2 linked regions of the Flexistipes sp. genome follow. The protein of the gene in region 1 binds, or shares a complex with, the protein of each later gene. Links are inferred from orthologs where the notes say so. Each region holds a gene or a part of one and is shown on either strand. Other genes may lie near its edges.

The links.
Region 2: the proteins of uvrA (region 1) and mfd are in contact, whole or in part, in a crystal structure (PDB 4DFC), measured with the Escherichia coli proteins. The link is inferred for Flexistipes sp. from one-to-one orthologs.

What each region holds. Positions count from the first base shown.
Region 1 is NZ_JAXKVW010000002.1:17,470-27,593, reverse strand. The notes cover bases 4,057-7,420. They hold uvrA (excinuclease ABC subunit UvrA), read right to left. Parts: upstream 7,083-7,420; coding sequence 4,257-7,082; downstream 4,057-4,256. Other genes in these bases: mqnC (cyclic dehypoxanthinyl futalosine synthase), read right to left, coding at 7,227-7,420; UMU13_RS01825 (N-acetylmuramoyl-L-alanine amidase), read right to left, coding at 4,057-4,276. Also shown: UMU13_RS01830 (hypothetical protein), read right to left, coding at 1-2,561; more of UMU13_RS01825, read right to left, coding at 2,561-4,056; more of mqnC, read right to left, coding at 7,421-8,258; UMU13_RS01810 (dihydroorotate dehydrogenase-like protein), read right to left, coding at 8,551-9,528; UMU13_RS01805 (DNA translocase FtsK), read right to left, coding at 9,546-10,124. UniProt on the Escherichia coli protein: The UvrABC repair system catalyzes the recognition and processing of DNA lesions. UvrA is an ATPase and a DNA-binding protein. A damage recognition complex composed of 2 UvrA and 2 UvrB subunits scans DNA for abnormalities.
Region 2 is NZ_JAXKVW010000027.1:6,583-17,194, forward strand. What follows is about bases 6,761-10,612. They hold mfd (transcription-repair coupling factor), read right to left. Parts: upstream 10,288-10,612; coding sequence 6,961-10,287; downstream 6,761-6,960. Other genes in these bases: UMU13_RS11560 (peptidylprolyl isomerase), read right to left, coding at 6,761-6,932; rfaE2 (D-glycero-beta-D-manno-heptose 1-phosphate adenylyltransferase), read right to left, coding at 10,289-10,612. Outside these bases: UMU13_RS11525 (DUF169 domain-containing protein), read left to right, coding at 1-805; UMU13_RS11530 (ferritin family protein), read left to right, coding at 920-1,432; lpxK (tetraacyldisaccharide 4'-kinase), read right to left, coding at 1,453-2,442; UMU13_RS11540 (LolA family protein), read right to left, coding at 2,375-2,980; UMU13_RS11545 (response regulator), read left to right, coding at 3,043-3,381; GTPase HflX, read right to left, coding at 3,378-4,868; UMU13_RS11555 (peptidylprolyl isomerase), read right to left, coding at 5,099-5,989; more of UMU13_RS11560, read right to left, coding at 5,940-6,760. UniProt on the Escherichia coli protein: Couples transcription and DNA repair by recognizing RNA polymerase (RNAP) stalled at DNA lesions. Mediates ATP-dependent release of RNAP and its truncated transcript from the DNA, and recruitment of nucleotide excision repair machinery to the damaged site.

The sequences.
Region 1 (10,124 bases):
TTCAGATAAGCATTACCTTCCAATGGTTTATAATATTTGGGAATCTGAAAATTTCCTGTCAAAGCTGTATCAAGCTCATGGCCCCTGACCCGGCCGGTTGTAGAGTGATTATCAAAAACAATATCCGCATTAACGTTTCTCAGACGGAGTTCTGCAAAATCTGAGTATAATTTCCCATAAATTTCCGCATCTCCATACACCCCCGGATATCCTTCATACGGGTAAATAAATTTCAAACTGCCGGATGCATAAGCATCTTTAAGAAAAAAAGTTGACAAACTTGAATTGTCCAAATATACATCCCCGCTGAATTTATGCTTATCAGCAATGCCGTTCTTTATTTGAACATTTTTAATATATTTACTGTCAACTATGCCGGAAATTTTCTGGAATTTTTTATTTTCATAAATCATTGAAAAATTTGATATTTGTGTTTCATAGCGCTTGTAATCAACCGATAATCGGTCAGATTTTATCAAAAACTTTTCCAAATCAGAAGAGTTTACAAAAAACGAACCGTCAGGCTTTACTCCATTAAAATTGATTGTTTTCAAATCAATTTTTCCTTTTATTGACCTTTCAAGGGGATAGGCAGTGCCGGTAAAGCTAAATTGACTGCTTCGGGCATTTATGAAAATATTGTCAAAATGGCCGGTTGCCGAAACGGAAACATTATCAAAATACTCAGCAGGTTTTATTTTGAAATCAAGATTCACAGCAGGATCGCTTATGGCTCCATTTATAAAAAAACTTATATTTTTAAGCACAGGAAAATCTTTGTACTTGAATCTATCTAAAAGTATTCTCCCTTTAAGATAGTTCCTTTTAAAATTCAGAAATCCGACATTGACGATATTTTTGTCCTGAAGCTTTAAACTATCAATGTTCAATACACCGCTGCTGTATGAATAAGAAATATTATGTGACGGCAGCATTGCCGGCTCATTAAAATATGCTTCACCTTCAACTTCCGCCTGACCGTCTTTTACAAGGATATCTGCGTTTCCGGTTACCGGATTATCAAAATCAGAGTTTACTTTAAAATATGCAAGAATCATATTAAAGGGGACTGAAGATGCATGGATATTATAATTCTGCGTATTTTTTGAAATACTTCCTGCTACATTGACTTTCCCTTTTTTAAGCTTTCCGTTGGCAGTAAAATCCAGGTTATTGTTTGTGATATCTATTTTGCCGCTAACACTTTTTGTGGGAATATTATACAAAACTGAAGGGATAATATTTCTGTAAGTGCCTGTAAGATGCAGCGAGCCTGTACCGGCTGTCATCATCATATCAACTTTCAGATGATGTTTGAAATCCAGATGAACCTGTAAATCTTTGTTATTTACAACTTCACCGCTGAAATCCAGGCTCAATTTTTCATTCTCAAAAACCCCTGATCCTGATAACTGTGTTTTTCCTGCCTTCAGCCCGGCATGCTCAATCACTAATTTATTACTCAGGAGGTTCGCTCTGTAATTTATTTTGTATTGTTCATGGGAAGAAACGGTAAATTTCCCGGCGAATCTACTGAAATTCTGAGTGATTGAAGCGTTGCCGCCTCCCAGTTTTACCCTGTAATTTTTATTCTCAAACAAAACAGGCTGTTTTATAAAACGGTAGGTCAGCTTTGTATCAAAAGATTTAGGCATAAAACTGCCTTCGCAGCTTATTTGCATGCCATAAATGCTTAGTTTGCTGCTTTCAAAAAGAAGCTTCTCAAAAATATTCCCATACACATCAACAAAACCGCCAATTGTTAAATTATCCGCTCTTATATTGATTAATTCAGCTCTTGCGGACAATTTCCCCGAATCATATTTGCCCTTTACATTAAGCTTCCCCTCATCAAGTTTAGTAAAAATATTTAAAACTTCCGTATCGAAAGCCCCATCGAAAACCGCATAATTTTCCCCTTCGCTGAATTTACCGTTTTCAATATTTATATAAAAATCCTTGCCGTTCAGTTTCAAATGATCAACAATCAGCTCATTCTGCTCCAGCAAACGTGCTTTTACACTCCCTGTGAATGTCTGTTCCGCTCTGTCTGAGGATATCGAAGACTCCCTGAAATGTCCGCTGATTGCACCTGAGAAACCATCAAAGAACAGACTATTGGCATTTAAAGTAACTATTACCGGCTCAGATTCATATTTTACGGTTGTATCATATATACGAATAACTTTGAAAATATCGGGAATGACGCTTACTTCAACATCATTTATATCCCGGCCACTGCGATATCGAAAGCCGCCGTCAAAGACGGTTACCGAAAGGAAGCGACCTGAATTCACAAGCGATTTATAGTCAGCTTTCAAATCCATTTTACGGACACTCAGGTCGAATTTTTCAGAACTGACCTCCAGCCCTGATACAGTCAAGTAAAAAGGGAGAAAAACCGAAGGCATTTCTTCGATTGCAACGGAATAATTTTCAGGTAGAAAGTATGAAATAATCTTTTCAGGATAAATGGAAAGAAGAAGATTCAGCATCACCAGCAGCGAAGTGACTGAAAGGAATAAAATAAGAAAAGATCGTATTGTTTTGCGTAAAAACATTAACCCTTGCCATTGTACTTTTCTATATAACCGATTATCCCCTTATATATGCCCCGGGCTATATCGCGTCTGTAGTCAGAAGAGCGTATTTTATTAGCAAAGGTGCTGTTTGAGAGAAAACCGCATTCCACCAAAATTGAAGGCATCTTAGCTCCCACCAGTACGTAAAACGGTGCCTGCTTTACACCAAGACTTTTCTTCTTTATCTGAGCCACAACATCATCCTGCACAAACTGGGCAAGCATAAGAGATTCTTCAAGTTTGGAATTAAGCATAATATCTTTCAAAATACCCTGTAAGTCCGAAAGTGATTTTTCTGTAGCTTTATTTTCAAGAGCGGCCACTTTCAGGGCTTCTTCATCATTTGTAACGTTAAGAACATAGGTTTCAACACCCCGGGCTCTCCTGTTTCTCGCTGCATTCACGTGAATGGAAACAAATATATCAGCTTTTTTCCTGTTGGCAAAAGCAGTCCGTTCCTCCAGTGGTATAAACCGGTCAGTTTCCCTCGTCATAAAAACTTTCAAGTCGGTATTTTCTCTAATATAATTCCTGAGATACTTGCCTATATCCAGAACTATATTTTTCTCAAGCAACCCGTCATATACAGCCCCGGGATCTTTACCGCCATGCCCGGGATCTATGACAATAGTTTTAACTTTTAGTCCGAATACCCCGGCAAGTGTATCTGTGGATGGGTCATCCGGTACATTCCAGTTATTCTCAGCCTTTTTATTTACAAGTGTCCCGTCACTTACATCAATTACGATTCTTGACGGATTGCTCAGACTGAAAACGGTAAAATCCTCCACATTCTGGCTGTCAAGTACAACCCGTGTTACACCCTTTCTAAAAATCCCCCATCGTATAGCTTTCAGAAGACCGTCTTTAATCTTAATTTTTTCCTGAATATTGGAATTAACCCTGGTATCATATATATCCAGAAAAAGTCTCGGCGGTTTGTCATGCGATGGGTCTGCCTTAAGCCAGTGCTTCTCGAACTCAGCTTTTTCGGATAAATCAAGTACAACCCTTGTGTATTCCTTGCTGCTGAAGTGTCTGATATCTTCTATCAGGATATCTCCGGAACCAACTGTGGAGTTCACACTTTCAGCATCATCATTGCCGGTGTTTTTACTGCCGTTCACAACATTATCAAAAGCTTCCTCTTTGGGATTATTCTGAGTAAAATTCACATTGATTTCGTTATCATTCCCCAGCTTTTTTTCAATCTCGTCAAGCCGTCTTTCAGCCTCTTCTGCAGAATAGGAGCCGGGAAATTTTTCAATAGCTCTTCTGAGCATATATTTGGCAGAAATATAATCATTAAGTTCCGAATATATATATGCCGATTTTAAATACGAATCCGCAGCCCATTTCGAATCATAATTTGCACCGAGAAGTCTGTAATATTTAAGGGCATTCTTCAGATCATATTTTTTGTCAAATCTCCAGTAACTTTTCAGATAGGTTTTACCGCAAAGGTATAAAGAATCATCAGCAAGCCAGTATTTGGGATCACGGCTGTATATACTGTAAAATTTGTTGGCAACCCTGTCATATGCACTGTGAGAAACATTTTTTGATTTTTCCAGCGCAGCCAGTTCATCTTTTGCTGCAAAATATTCAGATTTCAATGATGCTGCACTCTGTGCAGCCAGAGATAAGATGAATACAGTAATTAAAAATAACGCCTTAGTCCTGGAGTACCACATTATGCTCCACTTTACTCCTTAAATATTTGCCTGTATAAGACTCTTCACATTTCACACATTCCTCTGGAGTCCCTGTAAAAACAACTTCTCCCCCTCGGTCTCCACCTTCCGGGCCTAAATCAATAATGTAATCCGCACATTTTATAACATCCAGATTATGTTCTATAACTATAACTGTATTTCCCGTTTTTGTCAGCCTTTCAAATATATTTATTAATTTTTTTATATCTTCAAAGTGCAAACCTGTTGTGGGTTCGTCAAAAATATAAAGAGTTTTCCCTGTTGACCTTTTCATCAGTTCTCTAGAAAGCTTTATCCTCTGTGCTTCTCCGCCGGATAATGTTGTTGCAGGCTGACCAAGTTTTATATAACCCAGCCCCACATCCCTTAAGACCTGCAGCTTATTCTTAAGTTTAGGGATATTTTCAAAAAATTCAAAAGCCTGATTTACGGTCATATCAAGCACATCTGCAATATTTTTCCCCTTATACTTTATATCAAGGGTATCTCTGTTATAACGTTTGCCCTGGCAGACATCACATTTTACGTACATGTCGGGAAGAAAATGCATCTCAATTTTAATATAACCCTCTCCGCTGCAATTCTCGCACCTTCCGCCTTTGATATTAAAACTGAATCTCCCCGGTTTAAATCCTCTGATTTTTGAATCCGGTGTCTGGGCAAAAATATCCCTGATGTCTGTAAAGATTCCGGTGTATGTAACAGGATTTGAACGGGGCGTCCTGCCAATGGGGGATTGGTCAATATCAATAACTTTATCTATATTTTCATACCCCTTTAATCCGTCATGATCCCCGGGTTTTATCGGTGAGGATAGTATCCTGCGTTTAAGGGAAGGATACAAAATGTCCATAATAAGCGTTGATTTGCCTGAGCCGCTTACACCGGTGACACATGTAAACAGCCCCAGAGGTATGGAAACATCTACATTTTTCATATTATGCTGTCTTGCGCCGAGTATTTTGATAAAACCGGATTGGGGAGATTTTCTCTTTTCCGGCAGTGCAATTTCGTTTCTGCCGTATAAATAATCTCCTGTAAGGCTTGTTTTACAGTCTTTCAACTCTTCCGGAGAACCGGTGAAAACCACCTCCCCGCCATGCCTTCCGGCACCGGGGCCCATATCCACAACATAGTCGGACTTTAATATCGTATCTTCATCATGCTCCACCACCAAAACAGAATTGCCGATGTCCCTCAAATCCTTTAATGTGGAAATAAGCATATCGTTATCCCTTTGGTGCAAACCGATACTCGGCTCATCCAGAACATACATAACACCTGTTAGTCCGGAACCCACCTGAGTGGCCAGTCTTATTCTCTGAGCCTCTCCCCCGCTCAGGGTGGATGCTTTCCTGTCGAGAGTTATATAATCCAGTCCTACACTGAGAAGAAACCTGAGTCTTCTGCCGATTTCCCGTATTATCTTTTCGGCAACTTCCTTTTTAAAACCTTCAAATCTGGTGGAGGATATAAATTCCAAGGCATGAGATATATTGAGTGTGGAGATTTCATAAATATTTTTTCCTCCGATTTTTACCGAAAGGCTCTCCTTTCTCAGTCTTGTGCCACCGCACTCGTCACAGGGCATCTTGGACATAAATGTTTTTGCATATTCAACATCTGAAGGTCTGTTTGAATAAAGCTTTTCCCTGAGATATCCCACCACACCGTTAAATTTTTTGTCATAAAATATCTTTTTATCCCCTTTAAACGTAAACAAACGCAGGGGCTCTTTGGTTCCGTATAAAATTATATCAATATGTTCCTTTTTAAGCTTCTTGAACGGAACGTTCAAATCAATGCCGTACTTTTCAGCCAGCGCATTGAGTGTATTGTAATAATGGAAATTATCAAATTTTTCCCACGGTTTAATAGCACCGTTTCTTATGCTGATGTTCTGATCAGGAACCAAAGAGTCCAGGTCAAAAATCATTTTTTCGCCGAGACCGTCACATGCCGGGCAGGCACCGAATGGATTGTTAAAAGAAAAACTCCTGGGCTCGATTTCAGCTATACTTACATTGCAGTCCGGACAGGCAAAATGCTCGCTGAAGAGATGCTTAGCTCCCTCAACATCCACTTCTAAAAGACCGTCGGACAATCTGAGCGCCGTTTCTACGGAGTCGGTAACCCGCCGCAGGATATCCTCTTTTATCTTCACTCTGTCCACAACGACACTAATCGAATGCTTTACATTCTTATCAAGATATATTTCCTCTTCCAGCCGATGCAGTTCTCCATCGACAAACGCCCTCACATAACCGCTTTTAAGAAGTTTTGAAAGGAGCTGTTTGTACTCTCCTTTCCGACCCAGGACAACGGGTGATAATATCTGCACTTTTGACTTTTCCGGCAGCCCCATAATAAAATCTACAATCTGCTGAACCGTGTAATTCTGAATTCTCTCCCCGCAGGAAGGACAGTAAACTTCCCCTGCTCTGGCAAAAAGTAAACGCAGATAATCGTAAATCTCCGTAATTGTCCCGACAGTGGATCTGGGGTTTTTGCTTATGGATTTCTGCTCAATGCTGATAGCAGGTGACAAAAATTCTATGGAATCCACATCGGGCTTTTCCATAAGTTCCAGAAACTGCCTTGCATATGCGGAAAGGGATTCCACATAACGCCTCTGACCCTCAGCATAAAGGGTGTCAAAAGCAAGTGTGGACTTACCGGAACCGCTCACGCCTGTAATAACGACCATCTGGTCTTTGGGAATTTCCAAAGAGATGTTCTTAAGATTATGCTCTCTTGCCCCTTTAATGATTATATGTTTATTCATTTTACCCCTTAACAGCTCCTCTTTTATTATAACTGTTGAAACTCAATCCGGACATAGGCCGGATTGTATCAATGTACTCCATCGCGCATATATACTTAACATTAGCTTGATCTGCAAAATTGTCAATTTTATCAAACAATTTTTTCAATCAAATACCTTGATTATATTGTACTCCATGTCCCTCTGAGCCGGCACAAAACCGGCCTCTCTTATGTTATGCAGAATTGAGTCTATACTCATCGAGTATGTTGCACCGCATGCCGCCACAACATTTTCCTCTATCATAAGACTGCCAAAATCATTACCGCCGAAAAACAAGCCGGTTTGCCCTATCTTTTCACCCTGGGTAACCCAGGAAACCTGTATGTTACTAACATTATCCAGAAAAATCCTGCTTAGTGCCAAAACTTTCAAATAGTCGACAGCAGTTGAGTGTTCTTCATCCAGCTCCGTATTATCAGGCTGCAAAGGCCACGGAATAAAGGCGGTGAAACCGCCTGTTTCATCCTGCAGCTCTCTGATTTTTGAAAGGTGCTCAAGAATATTATCAACCGAATCACTTTTCTTAAACATCATTGTGGCAGAAGTCCTGAGTCCTGCTGAATGTGCTTTACGCATAATATCAAGCCACTGTTTCGAATTGATTTTATTCGGGCTTATCCGGGAGCGCTCAGTATCCACAAGAAGCTCCGCCCCGCCTCCCGGCATAGAATCGAGACCGGCAGCTTTTAATCGGGTAAATGTTTCTTCAATGGTAAGACTGCTCAGTTTTGCAATATGATCGATTTCAGGCGGAGAAAACCCGTGAATCCAGATATCAAAATTTTTCTTAATAAATCCCAGCAGTTCTTCGTAGTATTGAATATCAAGGCCGGGATGAAGTCCTCCCTGCAGAAGTATCTGTGTGCCGTCCAGAGCCGTGGTTTCTTCTATCTTTTTGGCGAGCTCATCCTGATCAATCAGATACGCGCCGTTTTCCTGTTTGTCTTTGTAAAATCCGCAGAATTTGCACTTGCATGTACAAATGTTAGTATAGTTAATATTTCTGTCTACCACAAAAGTTACATAATTGCCCGGATGCAGATGTTTCTTTTTTTCATTGGCAAGTCTGCCCAATTGAAGTATATCATTTCTTTCAAAAAGCCTTTTGGCTTCCTCTGCTGTAATCCTATCCAAACAAACCTCCGGTTAACCTATACAAAACTTGAGTTCAGTAAATAAATGTCGTTAAAAATTTACAGAAAGGAAAAAATAATCCATTTTCCCGCATAAAAAAATCTCGGTCTTCTCAAACATATTCCAGCCGGCGCAAACTTCTAACGTACACAGGATTATTATATTGTTTTTTATCCGTAATTAAAGTAAAAATTTACCTGAATCGTAATAATTATTAATCAGGGCAAATTTGGTGAGACCCCAAAATGTACGCAGAAAAAACCGTGATGCATTATTAGGGAAGTGGTGAATGTTAAACATTAACTCCGTAGCCGCCGGCTACTTTCATATATTGAGTACGCTCCAGAGCCCGGCGGTTTTCCAAACTCTTCACCATTTTACCGCGGATATCATCAAGAGAAGAATATCCGTTTTCATCCAGATAACGCTCTATTCCGGAAGCAATTTCCTGAAGGACTTTCTCCCCCTTTGTATACATGGCTGAAGCCACCTGTAACGTTTTAGCACCGGAGAGAATATGCTGAATAGCAGCATCCGCCGAATGGATACCCGTAGTGGCGGAGATATCAAGTTTTGTTTGTGGTGAAATTGTTCCCACCCATCTTAGTGCACTGTATGTTTCAGCTTCGGTGCTGAAAAATTCCACCGGTTTAAATTCAAGTTTTTCTATATCAATCCCGAGTCTGTAAAACCTGTTAAACATTACAACTGCGTCTGCCCCGCTTTTTTCAATCTCTGAAACAATACCGGGGATATTTGTAAAATACTGTCCTATTTTAGCGGCAACGGGTATCCCAACGACTTTTTTCACATTCGAAACTATTTGTGAATATTTCTTTTCTATTTCTGAAGGTTTTTCATCCTTATCAAATGGCAGGTAAGCTATATTGAGCTCAAGAGCATCGGCTCCGGCACTTTCCACTTCAGATGCAAAGTCAGTCCACCATTTGCCGCCCAGGCAATTGACACTTGCAATCACGGGAATGTCCACTTCCGCTTTGGCCTTTTCTATGAGTTTCAAATAGTTGCTTGTGCCGTACATAACAAAGGCATCCGAAATTTCATAGGCATATGCTTCCGGGTGATAGTCATCGCCGTAATCCTCATCATGTCTCAGCTCCTCTTCAAAAAGCGATTTAATCACCACAGCCGACGCTCCGGCTGATGCAAGTTTTCTAATCCCCTCAATGGATTTGCTCAGGGATGATGCCCCGGCAATTACAGGATGTTTCAGGTTAAGTCCCATATATTTTACTGACAAATCGGCCATATTTTCCTCCCGGATATTCAGTCCTTTATAATTACTTCCCTGGGTTTGGATGTACCGTCGCTCGGCGTAATCACCCCTTCTTTTTCCATAATTTCTATTATACGTGCAGCCCTGTTATAACCAATCCTCAAATATCTCTGAACCATCGATATGGATGCCGTACCTTTTTTCTGAATAAGATCAAGAGCTTCATAATACTTCTCATCCTTCTCCGTTTCATCGACACCACCGGCATCAGAGTCCTCTTCTTTTACCAGATCCATATTATATTCCGGAGTTCCCAGTTTTTTCAGGTAAGTCACAATATTGTTAACTTCCCATTCACTTACAAAACAGCCGTGAATGCGAACGGGATCGCTGTGCCCCGGCGGGATGAAAAGACTGTCACCTTTACCGAGAAGTGTTTCAGCACCGTTTTGATCCAGAATCGTTCTTGAGTCCGTTTTTGAAGAAACACGAAAAGAAAGCCGTGCGGGCATATTGGCTTTAATTATCCCGGTAATCACATTAACGGAAGGCCTCTGGGTGGCCAGTATCAGGTGAATTCCAACAGCTCTTGCCATTTGGGCAATCCTCATGATGGATTGCTCAACCTC
Region 2 (10,612 bases), on another replicon or contig:
ATGCAATATGAGTGAATACCTGAACCTGAAGACTGAACCGGTTGCAACAATCTGGAAAGACGAAGCCCCTGAAGAAAAAATCCAGTTCCAGAAAGGAAAGCGGGGGTGCATTATCTCCCTTATGACTGCAGCCGCTAAAGGAAAAACTGCTGTTGTGGACTCTGAAACTTTCGGCTGCCCGGGTGGAGGTGTCGGATTGGGCTTCGGAAATCAATATGAAAATTTTCCCGGCGGTACGGACTGTTTTGCAAGATTTCTGTCAAACGGTAACAAAGGATATCCAAAAGGTGAAGCAGTGGCAGAGCAGATGAAAGGGAAAGCACCTGAACATTTTATACATGAATTCCTCCACGGGGAACGCTATGCAAAAGACCCTGAAATAGTTGAAGATTTCATCGATGAGCTGGGTTTCATGGATATTCCGGCTAAATATACAATATTCAAACCTCTCAGTAAAACAGAAGAAGATGAGAAGCCTGTAAGCATAACAATATTCTGTAACGCTAACCAGCTTTCAGCTCTGATAGTTTTATGCAACTATTTCAGAAAAGGGATAAACAATGTGGAAGCTCCGTTCGGTGCCGGCTGCCAATCTGCGGGAATTTTAACCTATCAGCAGTTAAACACCGAGAATCCCAAAGGTGTTATAGGCTTAATAGATATCACAGCCAGAAATGCTGCCAAAAACAGCTTTGGTGACAATATTATGAGTTTCAGCATGACTTATGACCTTTTCAAAAAGATGGATACTGAAGTTACAGAAAGCTTCCTGAGCACTGAAAACTGGGAAAACCTCATAAATTAATCAATGAGAGGTATTTGATTTGAAAATATTATATTTTAAAATATTTTCAGGTTGTTTAAAAATAACAAATCTATATAATTTGTATTACATATTAAATTAAGGAGGTTGCAGGATATGCCGAACAAGAAGTTACTGGAAGCTTTAAAATTGGGTTATGAAGCAGAAAAAGAAGGATTAAGAAGTTATCTCAAATTTGCCAAGGAGACAAAAGTTATCTCCGGCAAGAACATGTTTGTTCAGCTGGCATCAGATGAGGTTGACCATCTGGAGCTGATAGAAAGAATGATTTCCTCTTTGTCAGAAGGGACAACTGTAGAAAAAGTAGAGGTACCAAAGGGGAGACTTTCCAACTTTATGCCGGATCAGAAAGATGTAAGTCTTCAGCCTGTTGAAAAAGGGGAAATCGGAGATGAGGAAGCACTGAAAATAGCCCTGTCCCATGAAAAGAAGGCTATTGATTTCTATAAGGCAGAAGCTCAAAAGGACTACAGCAAAGAGGTTAAGGAATTCTTTACCAAACTTGCAGGCGTTGAAGAAAAGCACTATCAGATCATTGAAGCCGAGTTGGATTTTATGCATCAGGACGGCTTTTGGTTTGATACAATGGAGTTTTCTTTAGAAAAATAGTATAAAAAAGCCAGAGAAGGTTAAGCCTTTTCTGGTTTTTCACATTTTTCAAATATACTGTTCCAGAAAGCCAAATCATTATCCAGGCGCATAGATACAGCTGTATAAAAAGTCTTATTTTTTAACTCATCTGATAACTTCACATAATCCTTTTCAGTTGTTATTAGATAGTCTGCTCCGGATTTTTTCAACCTGTCCGTAAGCCATGTAAAATCCTTCCGCTTATAACTATGATGATCCGAGAAAGATCTGGATGAAATAATCGGGATATTTTTCCCAGCAAGCATGTTGAAAAAATTTTTATTGGTAGCAATCCCGGAGAATGCATAAAACTTGTAATTCTGCACAACATCTAAGGGAAACTTTTCACCTTTAAAATAAAAATCGTCAATTAACATATGGGAGAAAAAAACAGGCTTTGACTTAATATACCTTTTCACCTTATCGGGAATATTATAATCTTTTGCCCTTGTAAATACAATAATATCCGCCCTCTGAAGATTTCGTGGCATCTCCCTGAGATACCCGAAAGGAAAAACAAGACCCGTGGAAACAGGGTTTGAATGGTCCAAAAGTACAATATCAATATCTCTGTGAATTTTTCTGTGCTGAAAAGCATCATCCAGAACAACAAAATCGGGGGAGAAACGCTCCACGGCAAGCTTAAGACTCTTCACCCTGTCTTTACCTGTAATAACAGGTACATTCTGAAGCCTTTGAGCTATAAGGAAGGGTTCATCAGCACATAGTTCTTTATCAACAAGAAATTTCCTTCCGTCGTAAATAATATTTGTTCCTAATCCGATTTTCCCCTTATGCCCTCTCGATAATACACAGACACGAAATCCCCTGTTAAGAAGTTCCGTGCACAAATAGATAACAAACGGGGTTTTTCCGGTGCCCCCCAAGCTGATGTTGCCGACTGAGATTATACGGCACATATCAGTAGTTGAAAATCTCCGTACCCATAGGTACTTCTTTATCAAAGACGCCTGCCGGTATATCCACATTCAGGCGTACATTTTCAAATGTAACTTCCGTGTGATTACCCTTTTTATCCACGCTGTATATTTTTTCCAGGTACTTTTCACCAAAAGTCATCGTAAGGTATTTTAACCCCATATCTGATTTTGGAGTTAACCTGAATTTATCTTCAGCTATTTTTTCTATACTGAAGGAATCCTTAACTTTACTTATATCCACCAACAGCTGGAAAACAATGTTGTTTCCGCTGCTTGATGTAACCTTCTGTCTGATAAGCTGATCTGTGGAACTGTCATAGTATTCCATCGTGTCTCTGGTAAACAGATAATATTGCTCATAAGGTTTGTTATAATCCCACAAAACTTTCTCGTTATTAATAAGATAAATTTCTCCTTCGTAAATATCCTCACCAAAGCCTTTTATCTCTGTTTTCTGGGTAAATTGAGCATGCATCGTATTAATATTTTCAAACCTGTTGATAAGGTTATCAAGACTCGCCGCAAACAGTAAATTGGGTATCAAAAAAGCAGTAATTAACAAAATATTAAATAACCTATTAAACACTTGATCCTCCGTCATTATATCACTAAGATAGTTTTATACTAAAATTCATACGGTGTAAAGTAATGAAAATCCTTCTTGTGGATGATGAAAAACATTTTAAAAATATATTTTCCATACTTTCCAGGAAGTACAAATTCCAGTTCGAATGTGCCGAAAATATTAAAGAAGCAATAAGTTTAATCAATGAAAACAACTTTGATCTGGTGGTAATCGATTACTCCCTTCCTGACGGCAAAGGAACAGAATTAAATCGTTTCATCAAGCTGAACCGCCCAGGTTTAAAAACCGCATTAAGCACCGGCTATACAGACATGGTTGAAAATACTGCTAACGGAGATTTTGATTATTATATCAGAAAAGACAGGATAGTCCTTTTCATGGAAAAACATTTAAATGACTAATGCTGGCCGCTGAAAAGCACTTCTTTTCCTTCCTGAAACAATACGGACTGTATTTTTTTCAGAAGCGGGTCAAGACTGGTTTTCTTTATTGCTGAAACAAGAACGGCTTCAGTATATTCCCTCTCAATCTCAAAAATTTCATCTTCGCTCAGTTTATCAATTTTGTTGAAAACAAGTATTTTTCTTTTCTCATTTAAACCTAGCTCATTTAAAATTTCCAACACAGACTGAATATGCTGCTTATAATGATAACTTGAGGCATCCACAACTTCCAGCAGCAGATCGGAATCATCCAACTCCTCCAGTGTTGATTTAAATGCCCCTTTGAGACCGGAGGGCAGATCTCTTATAAAACCCACCGTATCGGTTATAATAACATCCCGTTCTCTTGGAAACCTGATACGTTTGGAGCTGGTGTCAAGTGTCGCAAACATAAGATTGTCCGAATATGTGTCACACTTGGTAAGAGCATTGAGCAGAGTGGATTTCCCGGCATTTGTATATCCAATAATCGACACAATGGGTAAATTATTTTTCAGCCTTTTACCTTTTTGAACATTTCTGTTTTTTTCTATATTTTTCAGTTTCTTGTTTAAAAAAGCTATTCTATCGTTAATTCTACGACGATCCACTTCAAGTTTTGTTTCACCGGGGCCTCTGCCACCTATCCCCCCTGTGAGTCTGGAAAGGGAATCGTCCCTTGCGCTGAGTTTCGGAAGAATATGTTTCAACTGGGCAAGCTCAACCCTCAGCTTACCTTCATTTGACTTTGCACGTGCGGCAAAAATATCCAGAATCAGCTGCGTTCTGTCTATCACTTTGAGCTCAGTAAAATTTGCAACGGCCTTTGATTGAGCCGGTGAAAGCTGATTATCGAAAATCAGATAATCCACACCGCTGGAAAGAGCTTTGATGACAATCTCCTTTAACTTACCGGAACCCACAATATATTTTGGATTAGGCTTGTTTTTAATCTGATAGAAGGTATCCATGACCTCAATTTTTGCACTGGCAGCGAGTTCTCTCAATTCTGCCATGGATTCTCCGGCTTCATATTTATTACTATAGACACCTATGAGTATTGCACTTTCATATAATTTTGTTTCATGGAGCTGCTTTGTTTTACTTTCAACCTCTTCTTCCAGGGATTTAATAAAACTTGAATAATCCAGCTTCTGGTCGTAGGGGTCTTTATCGGTAAAAACCTCATAGGGTTTATCAGCATCCGGCGGCATAATGTGTGCTGAATGCATTTGAAGGGGATTACCGTTTTCATCCATAGTAACAGCAGATACGGAGTCGAGCCGTAAAAGAACAAGATCGGTAAAATCATCATCTGTCAGTTCTTCATTGTATAAATGTGTGTGTACCAGCCTTAAGCCGCGCAATTTACCAGGCACAAGCGCAAATCTGTGCAGTTTTGGTATAAGAACTTCTTTATTTGTGCCAACAAGTACATATTGAATGGTATTGTTCCTGTCGATCAACAGACCGATCTGTTGACCTGTCTCATAAGAAAGGGAAGTAATGTTTTTTATAAGATCATTGGAAATGATCGCTGTTGATTTACTTTTTCTCTTATCCAGTCTCTCAAATCGCTTTAAAAACTTCGCCTTCAGATTTTCAGTGTAGCCGTATAGTATGTTTTACCTCCGGTTTTTGCTATTTATTTCCTAAACAAAATATTACCTGCTTACTAAAAATCAACAATTATAAATCAATACTTGTATTTGACATATATCGTTTCACTGTGCTCTTCAAGCCAGTTTTCATAAACGTTTTGCAGCTTTTTTTCCCTTATTTTTGAAACGATCTCCTCTCTTGTCTTATTATCAACATCATATTTACTGGAAAACGACTCCACCTTAAATAACTGAATACTGTTATCATTATTGACGCGGAAAACATCTCCGGCTTTTGCATTTTCCAGTTTCTTCTGAATAACTTCAGCAATCTGATCCGGACTTACAAAACCGATATATCCCCCGGATTTTGCAGAAGCAGCTTTTGAAAACTTAATCGCCGTATCCGAAAAGGAATGACTTTCCAAATAATCTTTCATCTTTTTAAATTCATCTTTGTTTTTAACTTCAATCATTCTCAGTTCATACTTGTCTGACAAATCCATTTCAGGGTGCTCATCTATATAATCCCTTATATCTTCGTTAGTAACAACAACCATTGGAGCAATAATCCTGCTCATTATTCTGGATTTCAATATATCCATTTTAATCTGCCACTTATATTTGGCAAGAGTTAGCCCCCGCTCTTTAAGTGCCGATTTCAGCTGCATCATACTGACATTATTTTTGGTTAAAACATCCTGTAAAGCGGCGTTGGTTTCTGCCTCTGTAACTTCCACCCCTTCTCTTTTTGCTGCAATTTCAATCTTGTACTGTTTCACAAGAAAATCGAGTACATTATCATAGTACTCCTGAAGTATTTTATCCTTCTTTTCTTCATTTTCAATAGAATAAATCTGCTTAACCCTTTCCGGGTTAAATGATTCCACCTCATACTTGGTAATCACTTCGTCGCCGACAACCGCCAGTATCTTATCAATTATCTGAGCGTTCAGGGGGTTTTGGACTAAGAACAAAGCTAACATTGTCACTAATAGTAATTTTCGCATTTGACCGTAACTCCTTCGTTAAATTATCCAATAACTCATCTTGTTTTTTGATAAACAATTCCGAGTAAAGTTTACTTTTGATTTCTTTAAAATCAGGTCGGATATTTCTTTTTATATCCACCAGTTTAAAAATATGATAGCCGTAATCAGATTTTATCACACTGCTTACACTGCCTATCCGCATTTCTTTGACCTGCTGGAATGGCGCGGGGTAATTGCTTATATCGACATAACCCATATCACCGCCCTCCTCCTTCAGAGTGCCCACAGAAAATTTCTTTACCACATCGCTGAATGCATGCCTTTGCCTCATAAGCTGTCTGGCTTTTCCGGCACTCTCGGCATTATCAGCTACCAGATGGTATATATGGTATAAAGTCACACCTTTATATCTTTTTACAAATTCATCGTAATAATTTTTCAAATCTTTTTCTTCCAGTTTAATATTTTTAAGCTTCTCAGCTAAAAATTTTTGTATTATCAGCTGCTCCTTTATAACATTACTCAGTCTTCTGATATCAAGAACAGGTTTATTGGTATATGTACTGAGATTTTCTTTACCGAAAGCGGATTTAAAGTTATCCAAGACCCTTTTAACTTTAGCATCGTCCACAGTTATACCACTGTTTTCCGCCTTTTTCAAAAGAAGCTTATGATCAATAAAATTTTCAATAATCTCTTTTTTAACTTCCGGGTTGTTTTTATTTTCCTCATTCATTTCAGAGAGAGTATAGTAAGCGTAGTTTATTATATCTTCAACATAATAAGCATTGTTGTTAATTTTGAGTACGGGCTGCTTTTTTTGAGTAACCTGAGATTTCTCCTCTGCAGGTGTTTTCTTGGAATCATCTGTAACATTTTCTTTCTGCTGTCCGCATCCAATTATAAGAAAAAAACACAATACAATTACTTTAAACATTCACCAACCCCACCATCAATCAATACTATTATGCATATGATTTCTCAAGTGAAAATATCTCCGCCAGACTTTCAAAAAAAGCAATGGAAGTTTCAAGGATATCGTTCTCTTTGCTCACAATGCTGATTTCATACTCAGAACTGAAATTTGCTTTCAGCTGCAGTTCACTGATTAAATTTAGAATAATAGCCGGATCAAGGGTTACATTTTTGTCGAAAGAGATTTTCATTTTACTGCTGAATATGGTTAATTTAATTACTCCGCATCCCGAAGCCAGGTTCTTTATATAAAAGATTTTCAAAAGGTTTTTTACCGGTTCCGGAATATCACCGTAAATCGTTTGGAACTCCTCCATATAATTATCAACATCATCTTTCTCAGCTATTCCAGATATTCTGTTATAATAATTCATTCTTGTTTCCGGATTGGGAACATATTCAGCCGGAATATAGTATGAAACATTCGATTGTATCTCCACTTCATTTTTAATTCCGCCTTTACCCTGAAGTTCCTTTACTGCATCGTGAACCATCTGAAGGTATAATTCATATCCTATATTTGTCACAAATCCGGACTGTTCAGCACCAAGCAGATCTCCGGCACCTCTCAGCTGCAAATCGTAGGAGGCAATTTTAAAACCGCTCCCTAGATCAGACAGCTGCTGTATAATCTGCAGCCGTTTTTTTGCAATCTGATTCAACGCTTCAAGATTATCCACCACGAGATAACAGTAAGCCCTTTTGTCTGACCTTCCAACCCTGCCCTTCAGCTGATAAAGCTGTGCAAGCCCGAAATTACCAGCAGAATTAACAATAATTGTATTGGCATTAGCTATGTCAACTCCGTTTTCTATAATGGTAGTACATACAAGCACGTCAGTTTCCCCTTCATAAAACTTTATCAGGGCTTTTTCCAGCTGGATGGAGCTCATCTGACCGTGGGCAATATCCACCCGGGCATACGGTGCCATCGATTGCACCCAGGAAGCCGTATTGACAATATCCTTAACATTGTTATGGAGAAAATAAACCTGCCCGCCCCTTTTCATTTCATTTTCTATTAATTTTCCGATATTCCCATCCTGCCTTACTATTTTTGTAATAATCGGCAGTCTGTCAGCCGGCGGAGTTTCTATAACACTGATATCTCTTATCCCCGAAATGGAGAGCTGAAGTGTTCTCGGAATAGGCGTGGCTGTTAGTGTCAAAACATCGATATTACTTCTCATATCGCTGATTTTCTCTTTATGAGCCACACCGAACCGCTGCTCCTCGTCTATAACAAGAAGTCCCAAATCGTTAAAATGAACATCTGTGGAAAGAAGGCGGTGTGTTCCTATCAGTATGTCCACCTCACCATCTGCAACCTTTTTTAATGTCTTTTTAATTTCTTTTGGGGTCTTCAACCTGCTTATATAATCAATCTTAACGGGGAGATCGTTGAATCTCTGCCTGAAAGATTCAAAATGCTGCCTTGTCAGAACTGTTGTCGGAGCCAGAACAGCCACTTGTTTACCGGCGGCAACAGCCTTACCGGCAGCCCTGACCGCTACTTCCGTTTTTCCAAAACCAACATCACCGCAAACCAAACGCTCCATAGGATAATCAGCTTCCATGTCTCTGTAAACATCCAGTATAGCTGAAAGCTGGTCCTCCGTTTCCTCAAATAAGAAACTGTTTTCAAGCTCCCTGACCAAAAAGCCGTCATTTTGAAAGGAAAAACCGTTTAAGGCTTTTCTTTCAGCATAAAGCTTCAACAAATCCATTGCCAGCTTTTTAGCACTTTTCTTAGCCTGGTTCTTTAACTTACTCCATTTTGAGCTTTGAAGACTGCTTATACGGGGAGATGATTCACCTGAGCCCACATATTTTTGGATAAGGTTAATAGATTCCAGCGGAACATATAATATTTCACCTTTATCATACTCAAGTTCCAGAAAATCGGATTCAATGCCTCCTATAGATTTGTGAACAAGCCCTTTAAAAATTCCGATACCGTAATCCACATGCACGATATAATCGCCTGCAGAAAGATCGGAAAGTGAAGTTTTAAAAACCTCTTTGTTTCTGCTTTTTTTCCTTTTTTTGGAAAAACCGAAGATATCCTCATCTGAAAAAAGTGCTGTTCGTGTCTTCTGGTCTGTAAAACCACCGCTTACTGTATCTCTGTAAACATAAAAAGAAGGTATTTCCGCCTCATCTAAATGTGAAATTTCCGTTATGCCTACACTGTAGTCTTCACAGAACTGTTTTAGCAGACTGTAAAATTTGCTGCTCCCAATTGCAGCAATAACGATATACTTTTCATTTAACAGACTTTTCAACGTATGTATAAACTTATCCAGCGATTCGTAAACATTTTTGGAAACACCCAGTTTAAGCCTTGGGCTTCCATAATCCGGTCTTGTAAGATCTTCAGAAGTATCAAGCTCTACAAGATGAACAAAAGAGTTCTCATCAATATCATTTAAAACATTTTTGGAGACAAAATTGGATAAAACAAGTTCTTCTTCCCGGGATTCAGACTTTTCCGAAATCCAGTCGTAAAAAACACTTATATAACTCTTCCCGCTTTCCGATAGAAAATAAAGCTTAACATCCTGCCGGGTATAATCGAAAAAGCTGTCCATCTTGTCATAAACAAGAGGTGCAAACCAGTGAAAGCCTGCAAACTTACCGAAAAGTTCGGCCTCCTCAAGTTCCCGCCGTCCTTTTAGTGCTCTTTTAAATTCTTCCGTTTCAAAAATACCTTCTGTTGCAGGCATTAGTTTTATCTTTTCCAGGTTTTCAACTTTTCGTTGGGTATCAGGTTTATAAAGGTAAATCTGCTCAACATCGTCATCAAAAAATTCAATCCTCACCGGCAGATCATACCCCGGCGGCAGCAGGTCGAAGATATCTCCTCTGAAAGCATACTCACCGATACCGTCAACAATTTCAACATTAACAAATCCTAAAATGTCCAGGTAATATATAAATTCTTCTCTTGTAATTTCCGTGCCTATTTCAATATCTAAAATGGAAGAAAGAAATACGTCTTTTGGCGGAAGTTTTTTTAACAGACCATACAATGTTGTAATAACAAGAGAAGTCTCATTATTTAAAACCGCATTAAGGGCATTTGCGCGTTTGGTAAAAATTTCCGGCAAAACCCTTGCCAATTCAAAAGGCTCCTGAAAATAAGGTGGCAATGAGACAGGATTAAGATGTGGTAAAAAGAAGTTCGCTTCATTGACAATCTTTTCATAGGCAGCCGGATCGTCAACAATTATTATATTCAGCGAATTATCATCAACCAGATTTTCTTTTAAAAAATGGAGCTTGGATGCACCCCATAAATGAGTATAACCTTTCATGTTAACAGTATATCTTCACTATTTTTTCTATAATCGAGGTTGTGGAATACCCCTCTTCAAATTTCAGAGATTCCACTCTGCCGCCGTCAGCAGTAACAATGTCCACTCCCACAATCGATTCAATGGGCCAATCTCCGCCTTTAACCAATACATCCGGTCTTATAAATTTAATCAAATCGTAGGGAGTATCAACGCTGAAACAGGTGACAAAATCCACCCCTTTTATATATGAAATAAACTCCATTCTTTCATCAAGTTTATTAATGGGCCTTGTATCACCTTTCAGTTTTTTCACAGAATCGTCTGAGTTCAAAGCAACAACAAG